2 regions of the Pseudomonas sp. DCB_BI genome follow, and region 1 is predicted to be linked to the other one. Evidence: riboswitches for the same ligand, from Rfam matches in the RefSeq annotation. Region 1 holds a riboswitch; the other holds the start of a gene.

The links. A riboswitch is a leader RNA that binds a small molecule or an ion and turns the genes downstream of it on or off. The one in region 1 is predicted to bind thiamine pyrophosphate.
Region 2: it holds a riboswitch for thiamine pyrophosphate, as region 1 does, so the genes downstream of both, OO258_RS25550 (TenA family protein) here and thiC (phosphomethylpyrimidine synthase ThiC) in region 1, are expected to answer to the same signal.

The regions. Positions count from the first base shown of each region.
Region 1 is NZ_JAPFCG010000021.1:22,944-26,866, reverse strand. It holds gene OO258_RS21355 (TolC family outer membrane protein) at 122-1,555, opposite strand; TPP riboswitch at 1,716-1,822, shown strand; gene thiC (phosphomethylpyrimidine synthase ThiC) at 1,978-3,858, shown strand.
Region 2 is NZ_JAPFCG010000031.1:44,366-48,288, forward strand. It holds gene OO258_RS25545 (Ig-like domain-containing protein) at 1-1,805, opposite strand, end outside; TPP riboswitch at 2,057-2,171, shown strand; gene OO258_RS25550 (TenA family protein) at 2,250-2,897, shown strand; gene tenA (thiaminase II) at 2,894-3,571, shown strand; gene codA (cytosine deaminase) at 3,662-3,923, shown strand, end outside.

The DNA.
Region 1 (3,923 bases):
TGCTTGGAGTGATATTGGCGGCCTATCGCCAGCAAGCCAGCTCTCACAGGTGCATCATGCATTCAGGCCTGGCACGGCACGTGTGGGAGTGGGCTTGCCCGCGAACGGTCCAGCCCCTACCTCAAGGCCTACGCTCGAAGTTTTTGGCCGCTGCCGCCGCCAGGTCAGGCGGCAGGAAGTCCTTGTCCGGGTTGTAGTCAGGTTTCAGGTAGCGCTTGAGGTCCTGCAGGTCTTGCGGGCTCAGGGTGCCGGCTGCCTGCTTCAGGCTCAGGTTGTCGAGGATGTAGTCGTAACGGCTATTGTTGTAGTCGCGCACCGAGGTGTACAGCTGACGCTGGGCATCGAGCACGTCAACGATGTTGCGGGTACCAACCTGGTAACCGATTTCGGTAGCTTCCAGCGCGCTTTGGTTGGAGATGATCGACTGCTTGCGCGCCTGTACCTGTTCCACGTCGGTGTTTACCGCGCGGTGCAGGTTACGGGTGTTTTCCACGACCTGACGGCGCAGGCTTTCCCGCTGTTGCTCGCTCTGGCTCAGGCGCTGGTAAGCCTCGCGTACCTGCGAGCTGGTCAGGCCGCCGCTGTAGATCGGAATATTCAACTGCAGGCCAACGCTGGTCTGTTCGACATCGCCGCTGTAGCGCACACCCAGTTGTGAAGGGTTGGTAAAACCGAGGCTGTCGTTGTCACCCTTCTGGTACTTGGCCACAGCATCCAGGGTCGGCGCATGGCCGGCCTTGCGCTGGCGCAGTGTCTCTTCGGCAGCAGACACCGCATAGTTGGTGGCCAGCAGGTTGAGGTTCTGGCGGCCGGCGGTTTCGACCCAGGCTTTGGCGTCGTTTGGCGTGGGTACCTGCACCGGCAGCGTATGCACCACGCCTTGAATCGAGGTGTATTCACGGTTGGTCAGGGTGACCAGCGCTTCGAAGGCATCCTGCACCTGGCGCTCGGCGATAATCCGGTTGGCCCGTGCAGTGTCATAACTGGCTTGGGATTGCAGCACGTCGGTCTTGTCCGACAGGCCCACATCGAAGCGCTCGTTGGACTGGTCCAGTTGGCGCTTGAACGCGGCTTCCTCCGCCTTGGTCGCGGCCAAGTTGTCCTGCGCGCGCAGGACGGCAAAGTAGTTTTGTGCGGTTTGCAGGATCAGGTTCTGTTCAGTCGCCGACAGCTCCAGCGCTGCCTGTTCGTTGACCGCTTCAGCTGCCTGCAGCTGGAACCAGCGATCAGCGCGGAAGATTGGCTGGGCCAAGGTCGCGCTCCAGGAGTTGCCGCTGCGGTTGGAGGTGATGGACGGCTCGTCCAGCTTGGTGCGGGTGTTCATCATTTCGGCATCGGCCGACAGGTTCGGTAGCAGCCCGGCGCGTGCCTGGGGCACTACTTCGCGGCGGGCGCCATAATCGGCGCGTGCTGCAGCCAGATCGGCGTTGTTGTCTACCGCTTCCTGATAGACGCTGACCAGGTCGGTTCTGACTGTCGAGGGCAGCTCTGCTGCCCAGACCATTCCGTTGGACGCACAAGACACGGCTATCGCCAGTGAGAGTTTGCGCAGCATAGAGGCAATCCTTGTACGAAATTTAATTACTGAACTGTTGAGTATCGAGCGATGCGCCAGTGTAGTGCCATGCGCACCCGGCAACAATCGCTCGGTGTGCCTTTCATCATCCGCGCATTTACCCGCTTGGCTTTGCCGACCACTCCAGTCTAGACTGCGCATGTTCTTGTCGGGGTGCCTTGAAGCAAAGGCTGAGATCGCAGAGGTGCGGATCCCGTTGAACCTGATCAGGTTAGCGCCTGCGTAGGGAACAAGATTGCTCGCCTTCCCGGGGAGCCTCTTGTGCCAGGTCCGGGAATGTCGCAGCTGCATGCAGCTTCAGGCACCCCCTTATCCGGCACTGCACCCATCCAGGGTGCGTCCGCGCTTTTTCAGGTTCACCCCGACATTCCACTGCTAGGAAGCCGTCTGGAGAGCCTGTGATGACCAAACAAGAAAAAGCGATCAACCTCAGCGAATCGGCACAAGTCGATCAGCAGTCCGTGCAACCCTTCCGCCGTTCGCGCAAGATCTATGTCGAAGGCTCGCGCCCGGATATCCGCGTCCCCATGCGTGAAATCAGCCTTGACGATACCCCGACCGATTTTGGTGGCGAAACCAACGCCCCGGTGCTGGTCTACGACACCTCCGGCCCGTACACCGACCCCGATGTCATCATCGATGTGCGCAAGGGACTGGGCGATGTTCGTTCGGCCTGGATCGAAGCCCGCGGTGACACCGAGCGCCTGGACGGCCTGAGCTCCGACTTCGGCCAGCAGCGCCTGAACGATGCCGAACTGGCCAAGCTGCGTTTTGCCCACGTGCGTAACCCGCGCCGTGCCAAGGCCGGTGCCAACGTCTCGCAGATGCACTATGCCCGCCAGGGCATCATCACCGCCGAGATGGAATACGTGGCCATCCGCGAAAACATGAAGCTGCAGGAAGCCCGTGCCGCCGGCTTGCTCGACGAGCAGCATGCCGGCCACAGCTTCGGTGCCAACATCCCCAAAGAAATCACCCCCGAATTCGTCCGCGAAGAAGTCGCCCGTGGCCGCGCGATCATCCCGGCCAACATCAACCACCCGGAACTGGAGCCGATGATCATCGGCCGCAACTTCCTGGTGAAGATCAATGGCAACATCGGCAACAGCGCCCTGGGTTCCTCGATTGAGGAAGAAGTGGCCAAGCTGACCTGGGGGATACGCTGGGGCTCTGACACGGTCATGGACCTGTCCACCGGCAAGCACATCCACGAAACCCGCGAGTGGATCATTCGCAACTCGCCGGTGCCGATCGGTACCGTGCCGATCTACCAGGCTCTGGAAAAGGTCAATGGCGTCGCCGAAGACCTGACCTGGGAGCTGTTCCGCGACACGCTGATCGAGCAGGCCGAGCAGGGTGTGGACTACTTCACCATCCACGCTGGTGTGCTGCTGCGCTATGTGCCGCTGACCGCCAAGCGTGTCACCGGCATCGTCAGCCGTGGTGGCTCGATCATGGCCAAGTGGTGCCTGGCGCACCACAAGGAAAACTTCCTGTACACCCACTTCGATGAAATCTGCGAAATCATGAAGGCCTACGACGTCAGCTTCTCGCTGGGTGACGGCCTACGCCCTGGCTCGATTGCCGACGCCAACGATGCCGCGCAGTTCGGTGAGCTGGAAACCTTGGGCGAGCTGACCAAGATCGCCTGGAAGCACGATGTGCAGTGCATGATCGAAGGCCCTGGCCACGTGCCGATGCAGCTGATCAAGGAGAACATGGATAAGCAGCTGGAGTGCTGCGACGAGGCGCCGTTCTACACCCTCGGCCCGCTGACCACCGATATCGCCCCGGGCTACGATCACATCACTTCGGGCATTGGTGCGGCGATGATCGGCTGGTTCGGTTGCGCCATGCTCTGCTACGTCACCCCCAAGGAGCACCTGGGCCTGCCGAACAAGGATGACGTCAAGACCGGCATCATCACCTACAAGATCGCCGCACATGCCGCCGACCTTGCCAAGGGTCACCCGGGCGCCCAGATCCGTGACAACGCCCTGTCCAAGGCACGTTTCGAGTTCCGCTGGGAAGACCAGTTCAACCTCGGCCTGGACCCGGACACTGCCCGTGCCTACCACGACGAGACCCTGCCAAAGGAGTCGGCCAAGGTCGCGCACTTCTGCTCGATGTGCGGGCCGAAGTTCTGTTCGATGAAGATCACCCAGGAAGTGCGTGAGTACGCCGCCAAGATCGAGGCCGTGGACGTGACGGTCGAACAAGGCATGCGCGAGCAGGCCGAGCGGTTCCGCCAGGAAGGCAGCCAGCTGTACCACAAAGTCTAAGCACGCCATTTTCCTTTGTGGGAGCGGGCTTGGCCCGCGAATGCGTCAGCTGCGCCAACGCGTTT
Region 2 (3,923 bases), on a different contig from region 1:
ATGGAACCGTCGAACGGCACAGCGTGTTCCATGATGTTGCCGTCGTTGGCGATCATGTGGAACGGCACCCGTGCATAGGACAGGTTGGAGCCAGTCGGGCCCTTGAACTCACCGCTGCTACCGGCGATCTCGCGTACCACGGCAAACTTGAAGTAGCGCGACACCGAGCCATTGAGGATACGGAAGCGATAGCTGCGTGCGCGTACCTTGAGCCGGGGCTGGTACTGCCAGTTGACCAGGATCTGGTCACCGAGGAAGCCGTCGGTATTGAAGGGGTTGAACCACAGTTGACCATTGGCATCCCAGGCCTTGTCAGCGATCACCAGGTTGACGTCGTAGTCACGGTTGCCCCACGGCATGGACGAGCCGCTGGGGAAGCGCAGGTTCACGCCGTCCTGCAGTGCTTCGTTGCCGCGGTCCAGAGCGCTGTAGTAGTTCATCATTACGGCGTTGCCCTTGTAGACGTTCTGCGCCGTGAAATCCATCATGTGGTCGTGGAACCAGTGGGTACTCATGGTTTCGCGCCAGTCACCACGAATCTTGATGCTACCGTTTTCGCAGGTTTTCAGGCCCGGCGAGGCGTCGTTGACGAACAGGGTTTCACCCGGGGAGCAGGGGAAGGCGGCACGCGGGTCCTGGGCACGGGTGTTGATGGTGTCATAGCCGGCCAGCTGCACCGGCCAGCGGTAGTCATAGTACTGACCGGGGAAGAAATAGGCGTTGGCAAAGCCATCGCTCTCGGCCGGCGAGTGGCCGTTATGCTCGTGGGTGGAGAGGGTGTGCAGGCCAAACCCGCCGTTGGCCGACGGGTCGATCGGCAGGGCGTTGTAATGGCGCATCAGCACTGGCTGGCCGTAGCGCACCATCAGCAGCTTGGGCGGGAAGGTGCCGTCGAAGGTCCAGACCGACTTGTGGTTTTGCAGCGGCATGCTTGGGTGGAAGCGGGTGTCGATGCCTTTGGTGGTACCCAGCGTGGTGGGGATGTCGGATGTCTGGTAGTACAGGCCGCCGGGCGCGAACTCCCCAACCGCGTAGTTGTGCAGTTGTTTACGGTCGCGCAGGCCGAGGTTGATGCGCGCACCGGCCTGCGCGGTCTTGAATGCTGCCTGTGGGTAGAACTCGTTCCAGCGCTGGTGCGACCAGCCTTTTCCTGGTGGCCGTCCCTCTGCCGGCGAACCGACTGGTTGGCGGTTGAGAAACATCTCGATCTGCGCCTTCCAGGGGTTGCGATCGAGCACATTGGAATACTGGGTAGGGAACGGGTACAGGCCAGGTTGCTTGAGGAAGGCCTCCAGGGCAGTGCCGCTGGGGCCGCTGCGGGCCACCTTGTCAGGGTCCTGAGCGGGTGCTGCGCCAAGGGTAGGCACCGGGAATGTCAGGCTTGGCGGCGGCAGCGTGGGGTCGAGTTTTTCCGTGCCGAATTCCTCGAACAGCAGCAGTTGCTGGGTGAACGGCTGGGCGCCGAACAATGGGCTGGGTTTGCCGTTGGTGGGGTATTTGTCCGAGGTTTGCAGCGCCGGCGGCAACACGTTGTCGGTAGTGACTGTGTTGCGATCGCCGTACGCGCCATCTGTCAGCTCCAGCGAGCCTTCATTAGCCTCGGGCAAGGTGTTCAGGTTGAGCAGTGCAGTGGTTGGGTCAGCGGGTTGGTCGGTATACGCCGACGGGTCGGTCGGCGATGGCTGGCTGTTGTCATCAAGGGAAGATGCCATGGCCGTGATCAGCCCGAGGCTGAGCATCAGCGCAGTGGCAGAGGACAGCTGGAATGCGTGCCTAGCTGGATGGATGACGGCAGGTGTTTTCATTGCTTTATGCCTCACTCGCGGCTGCATGGCGTAAAGCCATCGATGGCGTTTTGCCCGGTTAAAGGGCCACGAGCAACGGCTGTGCCAACCGATATTTTTGTAATGCTTTGTTAAACAAATCCTTGCGGCGACTGATGCGCGCTAAATAAAAGGGCGTCAAGAATGGGGACAGGTCCCCATTAGCGGGGCCCCAATCCCCAGGGTTTGGGTGCGCAGGCTAGTGACAGCGGGGGCGCCCTGCGGTATATCTGAACGCCACCAAGGGGAGCCCGGCAACGGGCTGAGAAACTGCTGAGCGCTGCAGCGCGGTGACCCTTCGAACCTGATCCGGATCATGCCGGCGAAGGGATGGGATTCATTACCTGCCTTTTTGCCGGCCTCACTGCGAGGCCTGTCCATGCCAATTTCAACGGTCTCGCTGTCAATTTCATCAAGGACAGCAACATGACCGAACGTTTCAGCCAGTCCCTGCGCCAGCAGAGCGAACCCACCTGGTCGGCGGCCGTCGGGCACCGTTTCGTGACCCAATTGTGCGATGGCAGCCTGCCCGACCCGGTCATGGTTGATTACCTGGTGCAGGACCACCGCTTCCTCGACAGCTTCCTGACCCTGTTGGGCGCCGCCATCGCCACCGCCGACACCTTCGAGGCGCGCCTGCGTTTCGGCCGCTTTGCCGGAATGATCTCCAGCGACGAGAACACCTACTTCCTGCGCGCATTCGAGGCACTGGACGTAAGCCCGGCACAACGCAGCGAACCGGCCGATACCCTGCCAACCGCAGGGTTCAAGGCGATCATGCGCGAAGCGGCAGCCACCCGGTCCTATGCGGCGGCGCTGGCGGTACTCAATGTTGCCGAAGGCCTTTACCTGGACTGGGCGCTGAAGGCGCCAAAACCCCTGCCGGAACATTTCATCCATGCCGAGTGGATCACCCTGCACGATAACCCGGCATTCCAGGCCTTCGTCGCTTTCCTGCAAGCCGAACTGGACCGCGTCGGCCCGCAGGAGGCGGCGCTGGCAACTGACTTCTACCAACGCACCGTGGCCCTTGAACTGGCGTTCTTCGACGCCGTGTACCCGGAGGGCAAATGAGCATGGATATCTTCGAACGCCTCAAGGCCGCTGCCACACAGCAGTGGAGCCGCTACGTGGATCATGACTTCGTGCGGCAAATGGGCGAGGGCACGCTGGACGAGGATGCGTTTCGGACCTACCTGGTGCAGGATTACCTGTTTCTGGTCCAGTTCGCCCGCGCCTGGGCGCTGGCCGCCTACAAAAGCCGCCGCCCGGCCGACATCCGCGCCGCGCAGGCCACGTTGTCGGCGATCCTTGATGAAACCGAGCTTCACCTGCGCCTGTGCGCACGCTGGGGGCTGAGCCAGGCCGATATCGAGGCGGCGCCCGAGCACCAGGCCACCGTGGCATACACCCGCTACGTGCTGGACTGCGGCGCTGCCGGAGACCTGCTGGAGCTGCACGTGGCACTGGCACCTTGCGTGGTTGGCTATGCCGAGATCGGTCGGAACCTGGCCGAGCGGATCGGTGACTTGAGCAGCCATCCGTATCGCGAATGGATTGGCGAATATGCCGGGGAGGGTTACCAGGCCGTGGCAGCGGCAGCGCGCAAGCAGCTGGATGAACTGGCGGCGCGGAGCATGACCGAGCAGCGCTTCGCCGAGCTGGTTGGGATTTTTGGCCAGGCCTCCAGCCTGGAGGCTGATTTCTGGCAAATGGGCCTGGACGCCGCCTGCCCCCGGCAGGGATAGCAGCGGCTTCACGCCTTGTTCAGGATTTGCATGGGGCGGTCGCCATGCTGCTATCGTGCATGAGCGAAGCCCACGGCAAGGAGTAACAGCATGAATATCATCAACGCACGCCTGCGCGGCAAAGATGGCCTGTTCCGCATCGAGCTCGATGGCGCGCGCATCGCCGCCATCGTGCCTCAGGCCGACGTGGTGGCTGTTGTTGGCAATGATCTGGACGCCACGCAAAACCTGGTAGTGGCACCCTTTGTCGAGCCGCACATCCACCTCGACGCCACCCTGACCGCCGGCGAGCCGCGGTGGAACATGAGCGGCACGCTGTTCGAAGGCATCGAATGCTGGGCCGAGCGCAAGG